DNA from 3 places in the Mesorhizobium sp. WSM3868 genome. Region 2 is predicted to be linked to each of the others. Evidence: predicted binding sites of a transcription regulator. Region 2 holds the regulator's gene; each other region holds the start of a gene.
The links. The regulator PhoB, encoded in region 2, activates phosphate uptake and scavenging genes when phosphate is short. The targets are predictions, from matches to a motif close to TGTCATNNANCTGTCAT.

Region 1 (7,830 bases), on a different contig from region 2:
TGGTGGATCGTCAACAACGTCATCGAGAACCTCCAGCGCCTTCATATCGCTTCAGGCTTCCAGTTCCTCAGGAACAGGGCCGGTTTCGATATCTCCGACACGCCGATTGCCTATACGTCGGACGCAACCTATGGCCGTGCGCTCATCGTCGGCTTGCTCAACACAATCATCGTTGCCGCCGCCGGCATTGTCCTGGCCACCATAGTCGGCTTCATCATTGGCATCGGCCGGCTATCGCAAAATTGGCTGATCCGTAAGATCTGCACGGTCTATGTCGAGATCTTCCGCAATATCCCGCCGCTGCTGGTCATCTTCTTCTGGTATTCGGGCGTGCTCGCGGTGCTGCCGCCGCCGCGCGAGAGCTATCACCTGCCGTTCGGCTCCTTCCTCAACCAGCGCGGCTTCTATTTTCCGCGCGGTGTCTGGGGCGACGGCTCCTGGCTGGTTCTGGTCGCTTTCGTCGTGGCGCTCGCCATGGCGTGGTTTGTCGCGCACCGGGCGCGCCAGCGGCAGATGGCCACCGGCCAGCAATTTCCGGTGTTCTGGACCTCGGTCGCCCTGATCGTCGGCCTGCCCGTGCTCGCCTTCCTGCTCGCCGGCATGCCGCTTACCTTCGACTTCCCGAAGCAGTCGACCTTCAATCTGACAGGCGGATTTCAGATCAAGCCTGAGTTCCTGTCGCTCCTGCTGGCGCTTTCCTTCTACACGGCCGCCTTCATCGCCGAGATCGTGCGCGCCGGCATCAAGGGCGTGAGCAAAGGCCAGAGCGAAGCGGCGGCTGCACTCGGCCTGCGTTCCGGCCCGATCCTGCGCCTGGTGGTGATCCCGCAGGCGATGCGCATCGTCATCCCGCCGCTCACCAGCCAGTATCTGAACCTGACCAAGAACTCGTCGCTGGCGATCGCCATCGGCTACCCCGATCTCACCGCCACCGCCGGCACGGTGCTCAACCAGACCGGCCAGGCGGTCGAGGGCGTGTTTCTCATGATGATCGCCTATCTGGTGCTGAGCCTCGTCACCTCTGCAGTGATGAACGTGGTCAACGCCAGGATGGCGCTGGTGGAGAGGTAGAGCCATGCAGGAACACGACATGTCCTGGGTGCGCACCGAGATGACGCTGGCGCAGCCGGCGCCTCCTGGCGAGCGCGGCGCCTATGCCTGGGTGCGCAAGAACCTGACCGCCTCGGTTGGCGACACTATCCTGACCATCCTCGGCATCGCCATAGTCGCCTGGATCCTGCCGCAGGTCATCAACTGGGCCTTCATAAACGCAGTGTGGACCGGGCCGGACCGCACGGTCTGCGCCACCGTCTCGCAAGGCGGTATCCAGCCCGACGGCTGGACCGGCGCCTGCTGGGCTTTCGTCAACGCCAAGTTCGGCCAGTTCATGTTCGGCACCTATCACATCGAAGAACGCTGGCGGCCTATCCTGGTCGCCATCCTGTTCGTGGTGTTGCTGGTGCCTATGCTGATCCCGCGCGTGCCGCGCAAGGGGCTGAACGCCATCCTGCTCTTCCTCGTGCTGCCGGTCGTCGCCCACTTCCTTTTGGTCGGCGGCGTGTTCGGCCTGCCGCATGTCGAGACCTCGCGCTGGGGTGGGCTGCTGGTGACGCTCAGCCTCTCCTTCGTTGGTATGGCCGTGTCGCTGCCCTTGGGCATCGCTTTGGCGCTCGGCCGTCGCTCCCAGATGCCGATCGTCAAATGGCTGTGCGTCGTCTTCATCGAGACGGTGCGCGGCATTCCGCTGATCACCGTGCTGTTCTTCGCCAGCGTCATGCTGCCGCTTTTCCTTCCCGAGGGCGTCACCTTCGACAAGTACCTCAGGGCGCTGATCGGCGTGTCGCTGTTTGCCGCCGCCTATATGGCGGAAGTGGTACGCGGCGGCCTGCAGGCGATCCCGAAGGGCCAGTATGAGGGCGCCGATTCGCTCGGCCTCGGCTATTGGCAGAAGATGGGCTTGATCGTGCTGCCGCAGGCGCTGAAGCTGGTCATTCCCGGCATCGTCAACACCTTCATCGGCATGTTCAAGGACACCAGCCTGGTGCTCATCATCTCGATGTTCGACCTGCTCGGCGTGGTGAAGCAGAATTTCTCCGATCCCAACTGGGCGACGCCGCAGACCCCGAAGTCCGGCCTGATCTTCGCCGCCTTCGTGTTCTGGCTGTTCTGCTTCGGCATGTCGCGCTATTCAATGTACACCGAGCGCCGGCTGGACACCGGCTACAAACGATAAAAAGGGGAATTGGCCATGGCCACCGAAAACGCCGTCAGCGCGGAAGACCTCAAGGTCGACGCCAAGAAGATGCACATCTCGACGACAGATGTCGCCATCGACATCGTCGGCATGCACAAATGGTATGGCGAGTTCCATGTGCTGAAGGACATCAACCTCAAGGTGATGCGTGGCGAGCGCATCGTCATCTGCGGTCCGTCCGGCTCCGGCAAGTCGACCATGATCCGCTGCATCAACCGCCTGGAAGAGCACCAGAAGGGCAAGATCATCGTCGACGGCAAGGAACTCACCAACGATCTGAAGAAGATCGACGAGGTGCGCCGCGAGGTCGGCATGGTGTTCCAGCACTTCAATCTGTTCCCGCATCTGACAATCCTGGAGAACTGCACGCTGGCGCCGATCTGGGTGCGCAAGACGCCGAAGAAGCAGGCCGAGGAAATCGCCATGCATTTCCTGAAGCGCGTCAAGATCCCGGAGCAGGCCAACAAATATCCTGGACAGCTCTCCGGCGGCCAGCAGCAGCGCGTGGCGATCGCCCGCTCGCTCTGCATGAACCCGCGCATCATGCTGTTCGACGAGCCGACCTCGGCGCTCGACCCGGAAATGATCAAGGAAGTGCTGGAGACGATGGTTGGCCTTGCCGAAGAAGGCATGACCATGCTGTGCGTCACCCACGAGATGGGCTTTGCCCGCAAGGTCGCCAACCGGGTGATCTTCATGGATCAGGGCCAGATCGTCGAGCAGAACACGCCGGCCGAGTTCTTCGATAATCCGCGCCATGAGCGGACGAAACTGTTCTTGTCGCAGATCCTGCACTGAGGCGGCGGCCGGTAACAGGGTGCTCGAAGCGCCTCTCCGCTTCGTCATTCTAGGGCGGAGCAAGGAGTGAAGCGACGGCGCAGACCCTAGAATCCATCCCGTGACATCGGGGCTTCGCTGCGGTTCAGAATTCTGCGCCGTTGCGCCCTACGGCAAAGATCCCGGCATGGATCCTCGGGTCAAGCCCGAGGATGACGAAGTTACGAACGGCTTCGGCCAGTCTCGCGGCGGCAAATGCGACAGACCTACCGCGCCTGATGCGAAAATTCCTGCGATACCTTGCGACATTAGTGGCGGCGGCGCTTCTAGCCGCGGCGATCGGAACATTGGTGCCGCACCCGCTCTGGCCGGCAGCGAGAGCCGCAGGCGAGAGCACCCGGCACATACTGGTTCTGAAGAACGCGATCCATACCGACATTGCGATACCGCTGGATGATGATGTACGCCGGCGCTTCCGTTTTCTCGTCGAGGCCGGCCAGCCTGCCGATGCGCCGGCCGCGCGCTATTTCGTCTTCGGCTGGGGCGGCCGCGCCTTCTATCTGGAGACGCCAAACTGGTCCGAACTGAAGGCCGCGCCTGTCTTGAAGGCGCTGACGCTCGATACCTCGGTCATGCATGTCGACGTCGCCGGCGCAATTGAAGAGCCGCATCCCAATGTCGCCGGCTTCGACATCGACGAGGCGCATTTCTCCGCGCTGCTTGATTACATTCAGGCGAGTTTCCAACAGGGGTCGAACGGGCCGATGGTTATCGACAATGCTGGCTATTCTAGCTTCGATCCCTTTTACGAGGCCAATGGCAATTTCAACGCGCTGATCGGCTGCAACACCTGGACGGCGGCGGCACTGCGCACCGCCGGCCTGCGCACCGGCTGGTGGAATCCGTTGCCGGTGTCGCTGGGGGTGGTCGTTGAGGTTGTATGATTGAGGTGGCGCTCCGCGAACTGGCAAATATCGCGTTCCTTCGCGCCCCCTCTGTCCTGCCGGACATCTCCCCACGAGGTGGGAGATTGGCAGTTGGAGCGCCGGCTCTCATCCTGCAACGTTGACCATTGGCGAAGGCAGCGGTGACAGCTGATCTCCCCCCAAAGTGGGGGAGATGTCCGGCAGGACAGGGGGGGCGCTGTCCCGCCGGCCAATCCAATTTCGTCGGCCGCCCGCTACGCCCCTACCGCCTCACCACCTTCCGCTCCTCCCAGCCATAGAGCCAGTCGAGATCCGCCGCGAGTTTCTCCGCCGGCCGCGTCGCCAACACCAGGTTGCGCGCGATCGCAACCGGGCCCCATGCGTGCCAGGCCAGGCGGTTGAGCGCGCCGCGTCTGATCACCTTCTCGATGCGCGAGCGCCTGCGATTTTCCCATGTGGAGAGGTTCTGCCGCCGATCGCCGGGGAAGCCGGCGACCAGATCGGCGAGCGTCGCGGCATCCTCGATCGCCATCGCCGCGCCCTGCGCCGCGAACGGGGTCATGGCGTGCGCCGCGTCTCCGATCAGGGCTACGCCCTGCGGCATCGTCCAGCGCGTCTGCTCGACGGTGTGGATCGGAAACGCCGTCCATGGCCCGGCGAGCGCGACAAGCCTTGCCAGCGCGGGCGATGTGCCGCGCATGGCGCTGGCGAGAATGGCGGGATCGGCATGGCCGGACCAGCCTTCGGCGATGCGCTCGCCCTTGGTGAAAGCGGCGAGGTTGAAGTCGCTGCCTTTGCTCACCGGATAGGCGACCATATGGAAGCCGGGATGGAGGAAGGCGGTGATGCAGTCGCCGGCGGCGATCGCCGCAAAAGCCTGGCCGGCGGCGCTTGTCGCTGCGACCGTTGCGCGCCAGGCCAGCTCGCCCGAGAAGCGGTTCTTCCCGAAGGCCGGCTCTCGACCCGCAAGCAGCCTGCGAACCGACGACCAGACGCCGTCGGCGCCGATCAGCAGGCTGCCGGCGGCCTCGATGCTGCCGCCATCCGTTTCGGCGGCGACGGCGATGTCTTGCGGGTGAACAGCGACGTCCGTTACCCGCGCGCCGGTGACGAGTTGGATTTCAGGATGCTCTGCCATCCGCGCCGTCAGCGCCGTCTGCAGGTCGGCGCGGTGTGCCACCAGATAGGGCGCGCCCCAGCGCTCTTCGCCGGCCTGGCCGAGCGGCACGCGCGCCAGTTCGCGCAAGGTGGCAGCGTCCTTCAGCACCACCGCTTCCGGGCGGATCGCGTTCAGCCGCAACCGGTCGAGCGCACCGAGCCGGCTGAGGATACGGGTTGCGTTGGGAGAAAGCTGGATGCCGGCGCCCACCGCTTCGAGCTGGCCGGCCTGTTCCAGCACCGTGACGGCATGGCCGTGTTCGGCAAAGGCAAGAGCTGCCGTCAGTCCGGCGATTCCGGCCCCGGCGATGACGACCTGCCGGGACCGCGCCTCCTCCATGGTCTAGCGGTCACCCAGATCCGCGATCAGGCGGCCTGGTCGATATAGAGGCAGCCGGCAGGCTCGGTTTCCGTCGCCTTCAGCTTCGGCGAATAGCGGTAGAGCGTCGAGCAGTAAGGGCAGACCTTTTCATTGTCGTCGCCCATGTCGAGGAATACATGCGGGTGGTCGAAAGGCGGGTTGGCGCCGGTGCACATGAATTCCTTGACGCCGATATCGATCGCCGGATGGCCCGCGTCGTTCTGGAAATGGGGAATGGTACCGCCTGCCATCGTCGTCTCCTTCAGTTCGGCCCGTTTGCATCTGGATCATAACCGGCCGGTTTGCAAGATCGATGAAATGAAACTGTCGCAAAAGGCTGGCAGAGGATAAGTTGAGCCGATTAAGCGCATGAGGCCGGAAACGAAGCGATTCCGTGACATCATGCGTCATAAAGGCATGTTAGAGCGTGCATAGCGCGTCCGGCGGCGTATGGCGCTCAAAGAACGACGTTGTGGGCAAGAGCAGGAACCATGAACGAACTAAAGCCGGTGCAGAGCGAGTTCATCACCGTCGAGGCGGCGAGCCCGGACGGCGGCAATCCAGACCGTTTCGTCAACCGCGAGTTTTCCTGGCTGCAGTTCAACCGCCGGGTGCTCGAGGAATCGCTGAACGAGCATCACCCGCTGCTCGAGCGCGTCCGCTTCCTGTCGATCTCGGCCGCAAATCTCGACGAGTTCTTCATGGTGCGCGTCGCCGGCCTCGCCGGTCAGGTGCGCGAGGGCATCGCGTTGAAGAGCCCGGACGGCCGCACGCCCGAGCAGCAGTTGGAGCAATTGCTGCGCGAGGTCGAGCGCCTGCAGGAAGACCAGCAGAAGAGCCTGTCGGCTCTGATGGAGCTGCTCAACAAGGAAGGCATCGAAAGCATCCCCCGCGACGGCCTGACCAAGGACGAGAAGGCGTGGCTGGAGGAGCATTTCCAGGATCAGGTTTTCCCGGTGCTGACGCCGCTGTCGATCGACCCGGCGCACCCGTTCCCGTTCATCCCCAATCTCGGTTTCTCGATGGCGCTGCAGCTGCGCCACCGCAAGAACGGCGAAGAGATGAGCGCGCTCTTGCGCTTGCCGGTGGCGCTGCGGCGTTTCATCCGTCTGCCCGACCGCAAGCATCATGTCCGCTTCATCCCGCTGGAAGAAGCGGTCGGCCTCTATATCGGCAAGCTCTTCCCTGGATACGAGGTCAAGGGCTCGGGCACGTTCCGCATCATTCGCGACAGCGATATCGAGGTGGAGGAGGAATCGGAAGACCTCGTTCGCCTGTTCGAGACGGCGCTGAAGCGCCGCCGCCGCGGCTCCGTCATCCGCATCGAATTCGACACGCTGATGCCGGCCGAGTTGCGCGACTTCGTCGCCGGCGAGCTCGGAGTATCGTCGAGCCGCATCAGCGTGCTCACCGGGCCGCTGGCGCTCAACCAGATCTCCGAGATCGTCGCCATCCCGCGCGACGACCTCAAATTCACGCCCTACAACCCGCGCTTTCCCGAGCGCATCCGCGAGCATGGCGGCGACTGCCTGGCCGCCATCCGCGAGAAGGACATCATCGTCCACCACCCCTACGAATCCTTCGACGTCGTGGTGCAGTTCCTGCGTCAGGCGGCGGCCGATCCGGAAGTCGTCGCGATCAAGCAGACCCTCTACCGCACATCGAACGACAGCCCGATCGTGCGGGCGTTGATCGACGCGGCGGAGGCCGGCAAGTCGGTGACGGCGCTCGTCGAGCTCAAGGCGCGCTTCGATGAAGAGGCCAATATCCGCTGGGCGCGCGACCTCGAGCGCGCCGGCGTCCAGGTCGTGTTCGGCTTCCTGGAGTTGAAGACCCACGCCAAGATGTCGCTGGTGGTCCGCCGCGAGGACGGCCGGCTGCGCAACTACGTGCATCTCGGCACCGGCAACTACCATCCGGTCACCGCCCGCATCTACACCGACCTGTCCTTCTTCACCACCGACCCGACGATCGCGCGCGATGTCGCGCAGATCTTCAACTTCATCACCGGCTACGCCGAGCCTGCCGAGGAGATGCGTCTTGCGGTGTCGCCGTTCACGCTGCGCGACCGCATCCTCAGGCACATCGCCGAGGAGATCGCCCATGCGCTCGAGGGCAGGCCGGCCCGTATCTGGATGAAGATGAACGCGCTCGTCGATCCGACCGTCATCGACGCTCTCTATGACGCCAGCCGCGCCGGCGTCGAGATCGATCTCGTCGTGCGCGGCATCTGCTGCCTGAGGCCGCAGGTGCCGGGTCTTTCCGAGAACATCAGGGTGAAGTCGATTGTCGGCCGCTTCCTCGAGCACAGCCGCATCTACTGCTTCGGCAACGGCCACGGTCTGCCGTCCGAC
Region 2 (7,830 bases):
TCGCCAGCACACCCATGATCATGAACACCTTCATGGTGATCCAGCGCGTGTTGATGCCGGCAAGGTTGGCCGCTTCCGGATTGCCGCCGATGGCAAAGACATAGCGGCCGAAGCGAGTGCGCTTGGTGATGAAGGTCATGACGAGGCCGACGGCGATCGCCATCAGCACCGGAATGGCGATGCCGTGGGCGATGAACAGGCCGCCTTCGGGGACCGTGAGGTTGTTGGCGGCGGCGTAGCGGTTCACGATGCCGACCGGCCAGGGATAGGAATTGGCCAGCCACACCGCGCCCATGACGACCGCGCAGGTGACCGCGCCGAGCAGCGTCTCGGCCCAGATCGGACGCAGCGGGAAACGGAAGCGCTTGCGCTGCACCCTGCCGTTGAACAGCGCAAACACCACGGCAACACAGGCGACGGCGCCGACGATCCAGCTCCATTTGGCGCCGATCGAGCCGGCTGGTCCGCCGCCCATCAGCTGGAAGGTGGCGTCGAGCGGCGCCACCGTCTGGCCGCTGGTGACCCACCAGGCAGCACCGCGCCAGACCAGCAGCCCGCCAAGCGTCACGATGAAGGCCGGCACTTCGAGATAGGCGATGACGAAGCCCTGGAAGGCGCCGATCAGCAGGCCGAGCGCCAGGCCGATCAACAGCGCCAGCACCCAGATCCAGGGATTGCCAAGCTCGAGCCCAACCATTCGCACCAGGAAATGCACTTGGGCAAAGCCCATCACCATGCCGATCAAACCCTCGGCGGATCCGACGGAGAGGTCGATGTTGCGCATGACGATGACCAGCACCATGCCGGAAGCCATGATGGCCACGGCCGAGGTCTGCACCGACAGGTTCCACAGGTTGCGCGGCGTCAGGAACGTTCGGCTGTCGAAATCGAGCGGATTGACGCCGAGCCGCAGGCTCGAGATGACATGCAGGCCGATCCAGATGATCAGCAGCGCACCGACCATGCCGAGCATGCGGGTGTCGAGCTCGGTCGCCTTGAGGAAGCGCCCGACGGTGCTCAGTTCGGAAGCCCGCGCGCGATCCGCCGCCGGGTTTGCCGGCGTATCAGAGGTCGTGTCGGTCATGATCTCCTCCCACCGGCTTGCCGTCTGGCGCGGATGCCGGACCACGATGCTAGAGCAATTCCAGGAAAAAGTGCGTAGCCGCCTGGAATTGCGCGGAAACAAACGGCTGGAGCAGTTCGGCGATCCTGCCGGACAGTGAACTGCCCCAATGGTCTCCGGCTTCAGTACGCCCGAAAGCCTTTGGAGAAACGCCGCGGCCGTTGGGCCGCGGCGCTGCGTTTGAACCTGACGGCCAGCTTAGTTGCAGACCGCGACGCTGCCGGCGGCAACGCCCGCGCAGACTTCATCCTTCTTGATCCAACCCGCGTCGATGACGAGGTTGAGATTATCCTTGGTGATTGCGACCGGGGTCAGGAACAGCGACTTGACGGTGTTGCCGCCAGGCGTCGTGAAGTCCTTGGCGCCCGCGATGTCGGTCATCTTCTTGCCGTTGGCGAGCTGCGAGGCGATCTCGGCGGCGTGCTTGCCGAGCTCGCGCGCGTCCTTCCACACCGACACCGTCTGGGTGCCGAGCGCGATGCGGTTGAGCGCGGCATGGTCGCCGTCCTGGCCCGAGACCGGAACGGTGCCGGCCAGCCCTTGCGCCGTCAGCGCCGCGACGACGCCGCCGGCGGTGCCGTCATTGGCCGCCACCACCGCGTCGACCTTGTTGTCGTTGGCGGTCAGGAACTGCTCCATGTTCTTCTGCGCGTTGGCGGGCAGCCAGCCGTCGGTATAGGCCTCGCCGACATTCTTGATCTTGCCGCTGTCGATGGCTTCCTTCAGCACTTCCATCGAGCCGGAGAACAGGAAATCGGCATTCGGGTCGGCGCCCGAGCCCTTGATGAAGACGTAGTTGCCCTCGGGCTTGGCCTTGAACACCTCGCGGGCCTGCATGCGGCCGACTTCCTTGTTGTCGAAGGTCAGATAAAACACGTCCTTGTTCTCGATCAGGCGGTCGTAGCCGACGACCGGAATGCCTTCGTCGAGTGCCTTCTGCACCGCCGGCCCGATCGCGGAGGCGTCCTGCGCCAGGATGATCAACGCATTCGCGCCCTGCGAGATCAGGCTTTCGACGTCGGTCAGCTGCTTGCCTGGATTGGACTGTGCGTCGGCGGATATGTACTTGTCGCCGGCGGCCTCGATCGCCTTCTTCATCGCCGCTTCGTCGGTCTTCCAGCGCTCTTCCTGGAAATTGGACCACGAAACGCCGATCACCTTGTCCTTCGCCTGCGCGACCGACGCCAACGTCAACGACATGGCGACGCCCGCCAGAATGGCGGCTGCGAATCTCTTCATGATATCCTCCCAGCGCCCCTCGCGGCGCGACCCAGATTGGCCCGAAGACCATGCAGAGGCTTTTTTTCGAGCCTCGAAAAAATACTGATCCAAGGCAAAGGCGCTGTCAACTGCAATTCTGACGGTTTTTGAGGTGCCGCGTACTTTTTTTCGAGACCCGCAATAAATAATGACAGTGCCGACCGCTTCTGCCACTATCGGGGAACAGTTCGGAGGAGGCGCAGCCCGCGTCCACCGAAACTTGTAAAAACCGGGACGGTTCGGGTGCCGGCGTCCGGGTGAATCGATCTGGCGCGTCGCCGGGTCCTGTGCATGATCGAGAGGCCGCGCTGACTGGGAGGAGAAAAAATGTCGGTCGGAATCCGCCACGACGATCTGCGCCGGCGCAACCGCGCCATGGTGCTCTCGGCCGTGCGCCGGGCCGGCCAGCCGTCGCGCACGGAAATCGCCGCGACCACCGGGCTCAGCCATTCGACCATTTCGGCGATCTCTTCCGACCTGATCCAGGAAGGCATCCTGGCCGAGAGCAAGCCGAGCGAGACCGCGTCTCTGAAGCGCGGCCGGCCACAGGTGGGCCTCGCGCTCAAGCCTGAGGCGGCAGCGGTGGTAACGGTGGTGCTGTCGCTCAATTTCCTCTCGGTCGCCGTTATCGATTATGCGGGCCAGGTCATCGCCGAGGAGCAGCGCCGCCTCGATACGCTCACCATGCCGCGCGACGAGCTGATCGGCGAATGCTTGGCGATCGTGCGGCGCCGGCTGGACGATCCGGACCTCGACGTCGGCAGCGTCGCCCGCATCGCCATGGGCATCCAGGGCATCACCGATTCCCATGCCCGCGCCATGCTATGGTCGCCGATCACGCCGCTGACCGATATTCCCTTCGCCGACATCCTGGAAAAGGAATTCGGCATTCCGGCCACCATGGAAAACGACTGCAACATGATGGCGGTGGCGCTGCAGTGGCGCGATCCCGACCGCTATCGCGACAATTTCATCGCCATCCTGCTCTCGCACGGCATCGGCATGGGCCTGGTGCTGAAGGGCGAGCTGTTCACCGGCACGCATTCTTCCGGCGGCGAGTTCGGCCACATGATCCATCGTCCGGGCGGCGCGCTTTGCCGTTGCGGACGCCGCGGCTGCGTCGAGGCCTATGCCGGCAACTACGCCATCTGGCGCAGCGCCATGAAGATGAGCGAGGACGCCGAGCCGGTCGATGTCGGCGACGCCGACATGCGGGCGCTCGCCGCCAAGGCGCGCGAGACGGATGGCCCGGAGCGCGAGGCCTATCGCCGGGCCGGGGAGGCGCTGGGCTTCGGCCTTGGCAGCCTGTTCGCGCTGATCGACCCAGCGCCGGTCGCCATGGTCGGCGTCAGCGCCGCCGCCTTCGACCTGATCGAGCCGGCGCTGCGCGAGGCGATCGGCCAGACCGCCGGAGGCCAGCATTCAAACTCGATCTCCTTCGATACCGAGCCGAACGAATTGCCGTTGATCCGCGAAGGCTGCGCCGTGCGCGCGCTGACCTTCGTCGACCAGGAGATTTTCGCCCCGGGCGTGCAGGCAAGAGCGGGCGCTGTCAGCAAGAGCGTGGCCTAAATGCCTGGACTGAGCGCATATCCTAAAATTTGACCCGTTTCGTGTCGCGACCCGGCGCGAAACTGCCCCGACAATCGGATTTTTGCGACCAGTCACCGTTCGTTCGCCAGCAGGCACGCGGCTTCCAGCTTCTGGATCGAGGTCTCTATCCAGGCAATGACCACAGCCACGCGAGCGAGGTGGCGCAAATCAGGATGAGTAAGCAACCAGATCTCTCGCTCCGGAAATGCAGCTTCATCGAAGCTGACGCGCCTAATGCCCAATACATGATCTGCTACGATACACGGCAGCAGAGAGCGGCCACACCCGGCCTGAACGGCTTGAAGAATGGCTTCGGCATCGTTGACGGCCACCGCTGAGAGGCCGCCGTCCTTCTCGGCCATTTTAGCGATCCATCGGGCTTGGGGCAGGTGCGCCATTCCGTCTTCGTACGCTACCCAGGGAAGCTTGGCGATTTCGACCTGAACGTCGGTTCCCGCATAGGCCGCGTAACTCAATGTCCCGATGCGTCTCGAAAGCACCCTGTTGCCGGTTTCGTCGCCGGGTCTTGCCAGCCGAATGGCGATGTCCGCTTCGCGCCGGCTGAGGCTCAAATCACGCGACTCCGCGATCAGCTCAACGCGCAGCCGCGGATGTCGCGCGGTCAATTCAGCCGCTGCGGGCACCAGGATCCTGTTGATCAGGATGGGCACGGCCGTCACGCGCACTGTTCCGCTCGCGGCGGCGTCCACTCCTTCCGTTGCTGCTTTCAAGCCGCCGATCTCTGCCTCAACGGCCTCGGCGCGCTTCACCGCCACCTCCCCGGCTTCGGTCAAGCACATGTCGCCGTCAGCGCCGCGCTCGAACAGGCGCACACCAAGAGCTATCTCGGCCACCCGCAAGCGACGGGCGACGGTCGTCGGATCAACACCCAACTGCCGGGCGGCCGCGGCGCGTGAACCTCCACGCGCGACAGCGAGGACATATCGAAGGTCGTTCCAATCCAACGCCTGCATTTTTGCAGCATAGGTCGGCAATAGTTCGGTGTGAAGCGGCAATACTACTGCTGTAAGATCCCGCATCAATGCAGGAGAGAGTCAATGACGCTTTTCGCCGTTCTGCTTGAAGATGAGGTCAGCCGCGCCGAAGATGTTCGCCGACAATACATGCCGGCGATCGAATTTCTCGGTCGCAATGCCTCGGCCATCAGGGCGGCAGGACCGCTGCGACGTGCCGACGGCGCGCCAGCCGGAGGCCTATGGCTGGTGGAGGCCGCTGATCACGAACAGGTCGAAAATCTGGTGCGAGAAGATCCGTTCTGGCCGACCGGCCTGCGTCTTTCCGTGCGTGTGCTTGCCTGGCGCCAGGTCTTTGCCGACGGCATGCGCGTCGGAGCGAAAGGATAACATGGAGCCTCTTGAGCTTGAACCCAGATCCCTCCCGCTGCTCGGGGGTGGGCCAGTTCCGAGGGAGAGTTTCGCTCTCTTCCGGTGCGTTGTCGCGCGCAAGCTTGGTCCCGCCTCATCGGGCGGAAGGGTCTCTAGTCTTCCCTGATCGCGTAGCCCGCCCCGCGAATGGTGCGGATCACATCGGGCATGCGGCCGTTGTTGACCGCCTTGCGCAGGCGGCCGACATGCACGTCCACGGTGCGCTCGTCGATATAGATCGTCTCGCCCCAGACATTGTCGAGCAGCTGGCTGCGCGAGAACACCCGGCCGGGATGCCGCATCATAAATTCGAGCAGTCGGAACTCGGTCGGGCCGAGCCGGATCTCGCTCTTCTTGCGATAGACGCGATGCGATTCGCGATCGAGCACGATATCGCCGACCTTGAGCACGCTGGACAGCACCTCCGGCTTGGCGCGGCGCAGCAGCGCCTTGACCCTGGCCATGAATTCCGGCGTCGAGAACGGCTTGACCAGATAGTCGTCGGCGCCGGTCGAGAGGCCGCGCACCCTGTCGCTTTCCTCGCCGCGCGCGGTCAGCATGATGATCGGCAGGCGTTCGGTCTCGGGTCGCATCCTGAGCCGGCGGCAGAGCTCGATGCCGGAAACCGCCGGCACCATCCAGTCGAGCACGAGCAGGTCGGGCACATTCTCCTGCAGGCGGATCTCGGCCTCGTCGCCGCGGGTCACCACCTCGACCTGATAGCCCTCGGATTCGAGGTTGTAGCGGAGCAGCACCCCCAGCGGCTCCTCGTCCTCCACCACCATGATGCGTGGCGCGATCATATAGCAGGCACCTTCGCTGTCAGGCCGCCGGCGCCGACATCGCCGTCTCGTCCTGCTTAGGACGATTCGCGGGCAATTGCGTGCCGGTCAGCACATAGTAGGCGTTCTCGGCGATGTTGGTGACGTGGTCGCCTATGCGCTCCAGATTCTTGGCGCAGAACAACAGATGCGTGCAAGCCGTGATGTTGCGCGGATCCTCCATCATGTAGGTCAGGAGCTCGCGGAAGACGGAGGTGTATTTGACGTCGATGCGCTCGTCGTCGTTGCGGAGCTTGGCGAGCGCCGTGGCGTCGCCGGCCGTGTATTCCTCGATCACGCCCTGCACTTGGATCAGCACCAGCTGCGCCATCGAATCGATGGAGTGCGAAAGGTCGCGCGGCGCGGCGCTGATGCCGACCGAGCCGACGCGCTTAGCGATGTTCTTGGCAAGGTCGCCGATGCGCTCGAGATCGCCGGCCATCCGGATGGCGCCAACGACGCTGCGCAGGTCGTCGGCCATCGGCTGGCGTTTGGCGATCAGCGTGATGGCGCGATCGTCGAGCTCGCGTTGGCGCGCGTCCATGATGGCATCGTCGGAGACCACGCGCTGCGCCAGCGCGTTGTCGGAATTCAGCAGAGCCTTGGTCGACGCGCCGACCATCGAGCCGGCAAGATCGCCCATGTCGCGGATGAGCTGGCTGATCTGCCTCAGATCCTCGTCGAAGGAAGCGACCGTATGGGCCATAGTTATGTCCTCGTATGAACTCAGCCGAAGCGGCCGGTGATGTAGTCCTGCGTGCGCTTCTCGCGGGGCGAGGTGAAAATCTTTTCGGTCCGGTCGAATTCGATCAGCTCGCCGAGATACATGAACGCCGTCTGCCGCGAGACGCGCGCCGCCTGCTGCATGTTGTGGGTGACGATCACGATCGTGTAGTCGGCCTGCAGCTCGTCGATCAGCTCCTCGATCTTGGCGGTCGACAGCGGATCGAGCGCCGATGCCGGCTCGTCGAGCAGGATGACCTCCGGCTTCACCGCCACGGTGCGCGCGATGCAGAGCCGCTGCTGCTGGCCGCCCGAAAGGCTCTGGCCACTGGCGTTGAGCTTGTCCTTGACCTCGTTCCACAGCGCGGCGCGCTTCAGCGCCTGTTCGACGCGATTGTCCATCTCGGCCTTGCTGATCTTTTCATACAACCTGACGCCGAAGGCGATGTTCTCGTAGATCGACATCGGGAACGGCGTCGGCTTCTGGAACACCATGCCAATCTTGGTCCTGAGCAGGTTGAGGTCCTGCGAGCGGTCGAGGATGTTCTTGCCGTCGAGCAGCACCTGGCCTTCGGCGCTCTGCTTCGGGTAGAGCTCGTAGATGCGGTTGAGCACGCGCAGCAGCGTCGACTTTCCGCAGCCCGAAGGTCCGATGAAGGCGGTGACGCTGCGCTCGGGCAGCGACAGGTTGATGTCCTTCAGCGCCTTCGACTGGCCATAGTAGAAGTTGAGGTTCTTGACTTCGATCTTGGCCTTCTCGGCGGTCGTCTCGGCTACGTTCAGGTCGGTGGACAACATCGGTTTCATCTGTCCTCTCTGCGTCCGGTAAGGCTGCGGGCGAAGATGCTCAGCCCGAGAACCGTCAGGGTGATTATCAGTGCGCCCGTCCAGGCCAGTTGCTGCCATTCCTCATAAGGGCTCAGCG
Region 3 (7,830 bases), on a different contig from region 2:
AGAAAACAGCAAGCGTGGCCGCGGCCACCTGCCAGTGCACCGGCATCAGATCGAAGCGCCAGAGCTCGCCCGGATAGATGCCGATCAGCCGGACCCAGTAGAGGACACCGAACAGCAGGCAGTAGCCGGCAATGACCCGCTGGAACCAGGCGAAGATGATCTCGGTGGTCGAGGGCTGCAGCACCACGCGCCTGGAGGTGACCTCGCTCACAGCTCGAGCTCCCCGGCCCCGAGCGGCGCGAAATACGCGTCGACATCGGCCGCGCTCACCGCATCGAGGCTGGCGGGCCGCCATTCCGGCTTCGAACCCTTGTCGATGATGGCCGCGCGGATGCCTTCATAAAAGTCGTGGCCGGCCAGCATGCGGTTGAGGATGCGGAACTCCATCTTCATGCACTCGTCCATCGACAGCGTCGACCCGGCGCTGATCTCGCGCCAGGCGACGTTGAGGCTGGTCGGCGAACGCGTCCTGATCGTCGCCAGCGTCTTGGCGGCGAAAGCGTCGGTGGCGGATGCTTCCAGGCTGGCGACGATAGCGGCGAGCGAGGGTTGCGAAAAATGGCGGGCGATCGATTCCAGATCCTGCCGCTCGGTCTCGCGTCTTGCGGGTGTGAAGAAATCGCGCAACTCCGCATTCACGTCGCCGCTTGTAGCCAGCTCGTCAAGCAGCCCCGCCTGGTCCTCGGCCTTGATCGTGTGGGTGGCGAGGCCCGACCACAGTGCATCACCATAGCGGATGCGGTTTCCCGTCAGCCCCAGATACATGCCGAAGCTGCCGCCGAGATCGGGCAGCAAATGGCTGGCGCCAACATCGGGAAAGAAGCCGATGCCGACTTCCGGCATGGCGAATTGCGCGTTCTCGGTCAGCACGCGGTGCGAGCCGTGGAAGGAAATGCCGACCCCGCCGCCCATGACGATGCCGTCGATCAGCGCGACATAGGGTTTCCTGAAGCGGGCGATGCGGGCATTGAGACGATACTCGTCGGCGAAGAAGTCGACCGGCGGCTTGCCGGCGCGGCCCGCCTCGTAAATGTGCAGAATATCGCCCCCGGCGGAAAACGCCCTGCCCTCAGCCTTGACGACGACGACGACGACGCCGGCATCGCCCTCCCAGGCGTCAAGCGCCTTGCCAAGCGCCTTGACCATGCGGTGGGTGACGGCATTGAGCGCCTGCGGCCGCGTCAGTGTGACGACGCCCGCCTTGCCTAGACGCTCGAAGCGAATCTCGTCGCCTCCGCCAAAATCCATCGCCAGAGAATCCTCCTCTCCGCCCTTCCAGAGGGATTGAAGTGCTAAAGGCGGCATAGGGATGCGTCAATGGCGGCAACGCCGCGCTGGCGGCCAGCCGCTTCCGGTGTTAGGTAACCGGCAAAGTATCGCGCGTAGGCGGCGCGACAGATTTCGAGCTAATCGACATGGCTGGGGTTTCTCGTCTCGTTGCTGGATTGGCAGGTCTCCTCTTTCTGGGAGTTGCGCCGGCCGCCGCCGAGGCAGCCTCCGAACTCTACCTGGCGCAGACGATCGTCACCGGCACCGGCGAGCCTAATCGCGAGATCGGCTTCAGGGATTGCCTGGACAAGGTGCTGGTCAAGGTTTCAGGCGATCAGCGGCTGACGCAGAAGCCGGAGATGCTGGCGCTGCGCAATAAGGCGGCTGACTTCGTCCAATCCTTCCGCTACCGCGACCGGCTGGAAGGCGTTCCGATCCATGACGAGCAAGGCACGCATGACCGGCCGCACGATCTCACCTGCCTCTACAAGCCCACAGTGGTCGACAAGCTCCTGGCGCAGCTCGGCAGCAAGCCATGGCAGGGCGAGCGGCCGCTGATTGCCGTCTTCATAACGGCCGAGCAAGGGGCGCAACATTTCGTGCTGACGGCCGACGAGGATCGCGGCCAGTCAATGCGCGAATCCTTTGCCAATGCCACGGCGCCGCTCTCGGTGCATGTCAGCTTTCCAGAGGCTAACCAGCTCGCCGGCCTCGACGACAAGGCGCTGCGCACTGCCGATATGGCAAAGCTCGACCAGCTCGCCCGGCAGGCGGGTGCCGACCGGGCGCTCGCCGGCAGCATCGTGTGGAACGACAAGGAATTGGGCTGGATCGCCGACTGGCGGCTGGCCGAACACGGCAAAACCTATCAATGGCAGGTGCGCGGCGTCAGCTTCGACGAGGCTTTTCGCGTGGCTGTGAAGGGCGCGGCACAGATTCTGTCGGGGAATGGACAGCCGTAAACGTCGGCGCAGCCCTTCATCCGCCTGCGCCACCTTTTCCCCGTGAAGGAAGAAGGGAAGTGCTCCAGCGCCGGCGATCCCTCCCTCGTTCTTCACGGAAGCAACTGGCACAATCGTGTCGCATTGGTCAGCGGCAGGGGCGCATGGTAAAAGCCGGGACGACAACAGAGTTTTGGCGATGAACAAGTTCACCCCCGCAAAGCCCGCCGGCGCCCGCAGCGTCGACGAGATCACAGGCAGCCGCAGGCTGCGGCGCATGCGCAAGGCCGACTGGTCGCGCCGGCTGGTGCAGGAAAACCAGCTCTCGGTGAACGATCTGATCTGGCCGATCTTCGTCGTCGAGGGTAAAAATGTGCGCGAGCCGATCGCCGCCATGCCGGACGTCTACCGCCTGTCGGTCGACCTCGCGGTGAAGGAAGCGGAGCGCGCCGCCAAGCTCGGCATCCCGGCGATCGCGACTTTTCCCAACATCGAGGTTTCGCTGCGCGACCAGACGGGCTCGCATATCCTCGATCCCGACAATGTCATCAACCGGGCCACCCGCGCCATCAAGGATGCGGTGCCGGAGATCGGCATCATCACCGACGCGGCGCTCGATCCGTTCACCAGCCATGGCCATGACGGCATCCTGCGCGACGGCATCATCGTCAACGACGAAACCGTCGAGCAGGTCACGGCCGCGGCCGTCATCCAGGCAGCCGCCGGGGCGGACATCATCGCGCCGTCCGACATGATGGACGGCCGCATCGGCGCGATCCGCGACGCGCTGGACGCCAACGGCTTCCAGGACGTGGCGATCATGTCCTATGCGACGAAATTCGCCTCGGCCTTCTACGGCCCCTATCGCGAGGCAGTCGGCACCGCCGGCCTGCTCAAGGGCGACAAGAAGACCTATTATATCGACCACGCGAATTCCGATGAAGCCGTGCGCGAGGCCGAGCAGGATCTGGCCGAAGGCGCCGACATGCTGATGGTGAAGCCGGGGCTGCCCTATCTCGACATCATCCGGCGGCTGAAGGACGAGTTCCAGATGCCGACCTTCGCCTACCAGGTGTCGGGCGAATATTCGATGATCAAGGCGGGCAGCGCCAATGGCTGGATCGACGGCGAAAAGGCGATGGTGGAATCGCTTCTCGCCCTCAAGCGAGCCGGCTGCGACGGCTTCCTCACCTATTTCGCGCCGACCGTAGCGGAGATGCTGAGGGGCTAGGCCCAGGCGCAATTTTAAATTCTCGCCGCGTCACCTGGGCGCCGCCCGACGAGGTGATCGCTCGCCGGAAAATTCCGCTTGCATAATGCAATCAGTTAAGCTACTCCATGACTGCTTGCATAATGCAACTAGTTCACGAGGCGATCATGTCAAAGCTGCGCGTCAACGCTTTTACCCTGTCGCTGGACGGCTACGGCGCCGGCCCCGATCAGACTCTCGAAAGCCCGCTCGGCGTCGGCGGCGAAGGACTGCATAAATGGATGATCGGCACCCGCACCTTTCGTGAGATGGTGATCGGCAAAGACGGCGGGACCAAGGGCATCGACGACAGCTTCGCCGTGCGCAGTTTCGAGAATGTCGGCGCCTGGATCCTCGGCCGCAACATGTTCGGGCCGGTCCGCGGCGAATGGCCGGACGAGAGCTGGAAAGGCTGGTGGGGTGACAACCCGCCCTATCACGTGCCGGTCTTCGTGCTCACCCATCACAAGCGGGCGCCGATCTTAATGGAAGGCGGCACGACGTTTTACTTCGTCACCGGCGGCATCCATTCGGCGCTCGAACAGGCAAAGGCGGCCGCCAAGGACAAGGATGTGCGGGTCGGCGGCGGCGTTGCCACGATCCGGCAATATCTGAAGGAAAGCCTGATCGACGAGATGCATCTCGCGATCTCGCCAATCCTGCTCGGCTCCGGCGAGCATCTTTTCGCTGGACTGGACATGCCGAAGCTCGGCTACCGCTGCACCAGCCAGGTCGCGACCGCCGACGCGACGCATGTGATGATCGGGCGGGCGTAAGCTCGGCTCCCCCTTCTCCCCCTGTGGGAGATGGGGAAGTGCTCAATACTTTTCCGGCACATAAAGCTCGCGCGGCAGCACCTGCCGCTCGTAGGACGGGTTGAAGACGCGCTCCGGCAGCGTGATCTCCTCATGCGGCACGTCTTCGTAAGGCATTTGCTGCAGCAGGTGATCGATGCAGTTCAGTCGGGCCCGCTTCTTGTCGTTGCCTTCGACAATGAACCAGGGTGCTTCCTTGATGTTGGTACGGGCGAAGGTCTCTTCCTTGGCTTTGGTGTATTGTTCCCAGCGCACGCGCGACTGCAGGTCCATCGGCGACAGCTTCCACTGCTTCATCGGATCGTGGATGCGCATCAAAAAGCGCATCTGCTGCTCCTCGTCGGTAATCGAGAACCAGTATTTCACCAGCGTGATGCCGGAGCGCACCAGCATGCGTTCGAATTCCGGCACGTCGCGGAAAAACTCTTCGACCTGATCCGCATTGGCAAAGCCCATCACCCGCTCGACGCCCGATCGGTTGTACCAGGAGCGGTCGAACAGCACGATCTCGCCGCCCGCCGGCAGATGCGGCACGTAGCGCTGGAAATACCATTGCGATCTTTCACGCTCGGTCGGCGCCGGCAGCGCGACGACGCGGCAGATGCGCGGATTGAGGCGCTGGGTGATGCGCTTGATGACGCCGCCCTTGCCGGCCGAGTCGCGTCCCTCGAAGATCACCACCAGCTTCTTCTTGTGGTAGGCAACCCAGGACTGCAGCTTGATGAGCTCCGACTGCAGCCGCAGCAGCTCGCGGAAATAGGTAATTCGCTCGATGGAGGGCGGATGCGACTTCTTGTAGATCCTGGCGATCTCGAGCGAGAGCGCGGGTTCGGAAATCTCCAGCTCGTAGTCCTCGTCGAGCGTGTCCTCGAGTTCGGCTTCCAGCCAGTCCTTGGCTCCGGAATTCGTCTTGACCTCGTTCATTGCGCAGCTCCTGCCTGTCAGCCACTTTCGCCTCGGATGCGCTCCGGCCGCGGCCGGAAGCACAACTCCGTAAGCCGACTGAGATACAGACGCGCAATGACGGTTTTATTGCGAGCGGGAGCCGGCAACGCTGGACCAGCCGATATGTGATCGGCCCGTATCGATGGCGGGGCGACAAGCCGCCCGAATTGTCCTACAAATACTTCGCCTCTTCCCGGCGCCCGCGACGGCGCGCCTCTTCAAAACAAATCGCAAGGACCTGACATGGAATACCGCACGCTTGGCCGTTCCGGCCTGAAGGTTTCGACTTTGACCCTTGGCACAATGACCTTCGGCGGGACGGGCCCGTTCGCCGCGGTCGGCAATTCGGATCTTTCGCAGGCGAGCCGCATCATCGATACCTGCATCGATGCCGGCATCAATCTCATTGACACCGCCAACGTGTATTCGAACGGCCTGTCGGAGGAGATCGTCGGCGAGGCGCTCGGCGGCAAGCGCAAGAACGATGTGCTCATCGCCTCCAAGGCGCGCATGCGGATCGGAAACGGCCCCAACGACGAAGGCCTGTCGCGCCATCACCTGATTCGGGAATGCGAGAGGAGCCTGAAGCGGCTCAAGACCGACGTGATCGACATCTATTTCCTGCATGAGTGGGATGGGGTCGCGCCGCTGGAGGAAACGATCGCTGCGCTCGACACTTTGGTCAGCCAGGGCAAGGTCCGTTATGTCGGCTGTTCCAATTATTCGGGCTGGCAGGTGATGAAGGCGCTCTCGATCAGCGACAGCCATCATCAGCCGCGCTTCGTCACGCAGCAGATCCACTACACGCTGGAAGCGCGCGAGGCGGAGTACGAGTTGCTGCCGATCTCGGTCGACCAGGGTCTTGGCGTGCTGGTGTGGAGCCCGCTGGCCGGCGGCCTGCTGTCGGGCAAATACCGCCGCGACAGCCCGACGGCCCGCCAGCTTGGCGGCTGGTCCGAACCGCCGATCCGCGACGAGGACAGGTTGTGGCGGATCGTCGACGTTCTGGTCGAAATCGGCAAGGCGCGCGGCGTTTCGGCGGCACAGGTGGCGCTTGCCTGGCTGCTCGGCCGCCCGGCCGTTTCTTCGCTGGTGATCGGCGCCCGCAACGAAGCCCAGCTCAAGGACAACCTCGCCGCGGCCAGCCTGACGCTGTCCCTGGACGAGCGCCTGCGCCTCGACGACGTCAGCCGGCCGCCGGTGCTTTATCCCTACTGGCACCAGCAGCTCACCGCCAAGAACCGGTTCGGCCCCGCCGACCTGGTGCTCGACCGCAGCGATATCTGAGAATGCGCGCCGTGCTCCGCGCCCGAAAACGCGCGGAGGTCAGCCGGCGATAAAACGCCAGACCTCCGGGTCGGGTTCGATCTGGCCGCTGAGCACGAAATATTTGTAGAGGACGAGCAGCGATACCGCCCGCTCGTCCTTTTCGTTGCTGAACCGGCGGCAATAGGCGTTGGCCGCCGTTATGATGCGTTGGGCTTCCGCCGGGTGCTTTTCGAAATAGGCGATCTTGTCGGCGACGTCCGAAAAATCCGACGCCAGAGGCACGTAGTGGACATCGGCCTCGAGCTCAGCCTCGGCGAACCAGGTTTCGTAGGTCGGCGGCGGCATCAGGCAGAGCGAATTCGAGCTCATGATCCACTTGAGGTTCGTCGCCACGTCATTGCCTTCGAGCGAGACGATGTAGCGGAACTGCCGCTGCTGCGCGATCGTGAGATACGGCTTGCGATAGTTCTCCGGGGCGCTTGGCTTGGGCGAGCCGGCATCGCAAGACGGCAGGTCGCGCACGGCATCGACAAACCGTTTGCGGATCGGATTGTTGAAATGACCGCGCCAGACCGCCATCGGGCGCTTGTCGGCGAAGGACAGATTGTCCTTTGGCATGTTGAAATGGCGGAACTTGTCGAGCTTCATGATCACGGCGTTGCCGTTGTCGTTACGGATCGGCCGGTCCTTGACGATTGACGGCACCGCCGGAACGTCGACGACGTCGCCAAACTCGAGATCGATGAGCAGGTGGCGATCGAAGTAGCGGGCGAACTCCTTCAGGTCGTAATAGTACATACTCCCGAACTTGGGTATTTGACTGGCCGGCACGGCCGCCGCGCTCGGCACGAAGCTATGGTCGAGCCGGTTGTAGTAGTTGACCCGATCACGGACCGTTTTGCTGGAGAGCCTCGCCTGGTCCAGCCGGCGCGCAAGCCGCTGGCGAAAGAGAGCCTGCGGCGCCACATCGCGCGTGATGTTGCGTATGAAATAAAATACCCGGGCTGCGGTGCGTAAGGGCGAGGCCATGCGTCCGTCGTTTAAAGATGTCCGTCGCCTCCTACAGCATTGTGCCGAACATCTTGCAAGCCCGCCCAAGCTGACGAACTTGTTGAAGTTCTAATATTCGACGATGGCCGAGGATCAGGCAGCGACGACGGCAAAGCCCCTGGCGCGCAGGCCGCGCCGGTCGTCATGCAGCGAAGTCACCAGGCGGTCGCGGCTGCCGGCGATGTGGGCCGAGAGCAGCCGTGCCGCCTTTTCGGCGTCACCCTTTCGCACGGCAGCCAGGATGGCGTGGTGCTCGGCCCAGGCGCGGCCAAGCGCCGCCTCGTCGCGCACT

Region 1: the regulator PhoB is predicted to act here: its motif matches at 5,791-5,807, upstream of CK221_RS15595 (RNA degradosome polyphosphate kinase).
Region 3: the regulator PhoB is predicted to act here: its motif matches at 5,295-5,311, upstream of ppk2 (polyphosphate kinase 2).

The regions. Positions count from the first base shown of each region.
Region 1 is NZ_NSGB01000008.1:171,386-179,215, forward strand. It holds gene CK221_RS15565 (amino acid ABC transporter permease) at 1-1,071, shown strand, start outside; gene CK221_RS15570 (amino acid ABC transporter permease) at 1,076-2,233, shown strand; gene CK221_RS15575 (amino acid ABC transporter ATP-binding protein) at 2,249-3,052, shown strand; gene CK221_RS15580 (TIGR02117 family protein) at 3,310-3,975, shown strand; gene CK221_RS15585 (FAD-dependent monooxygenase) at 4,220-5,455, opposite strand; gene CK221_RS15590 (zinc-finger domain-containing protein) at 5,482-5,727, opposite strand; gene CK221_RS15595 (RNA degradosome polyphosphate kinase) at 5,968-7,830, shown strand, end outside.
Region 2 is NZ_NSGB01000007.1:249,005-256,834, reverse strand. It holds gene CK221_RS14435 (sugar ABC transporter permease) at 1-1,084, opposite strand, end outside; gene xylF (D-xylose ABC transporter substrate-binding protein) at 1,322-2,362, opposite strand; gene CK221_RS14425 (ROK family transcriptional regulator) at 2,711-3,955, shown strand; gene CK221_RS14420 (LysR family transcriptional regulator) at 4,048-4,992, opposite strand; gene CK221_RS14415 (YciI family protein) at 5,035-5,340, shown strand; gene phoB (phosphate regulon transcriptional regulator PhoB) at 5,475-6,164, opposite strand; gene phoU (phosphate signaling complex protein PhoU) at 6,184-6,888, opposite strand; gene pstB (phosphate ABC transporter ATP-binding protein PstB) at 6,909-7,712, opposite strand; gene pstA (phosphate ABC transporter permease PstA) at 7,709-7,830, opposite strand, start outside.
Region 3 is NZ_NSGB01000010.1:117,143-124,972, reverse strand. It holds gene CK221_RS17605 (DUF6163 family protein) at 1-211, opposite strand, end outside; gene CK221_RS17600 (enoyl-CoA hydratase/isomerase family protein) at 208-1,248, opposite strand; gene CK221_RS17595 (DUF2066 domain-containing protein) at 1,416-2,231, shown strand; gene hemB (porphobilinogen synthase) at 2,410-3,441, shown strand; gene CK221_RS17585 (dihydrofolate reductase family protein) at 3,588-4,235, shown strand; gene ppk2 (polyphosphate kinase 2) at 4,278-5,198, opposite strand; gene CK221_RS17575 (aldo/keto reductase) at 5,463-6,506, shown strand; gene CK221_RS17570 (glycosyl transferase family 90) at 6,546-7,517, opposite strand; gene CK221_RS17565 (GntR family transcriptional regulator) at 7,632-7,830, opposite strand, start outside.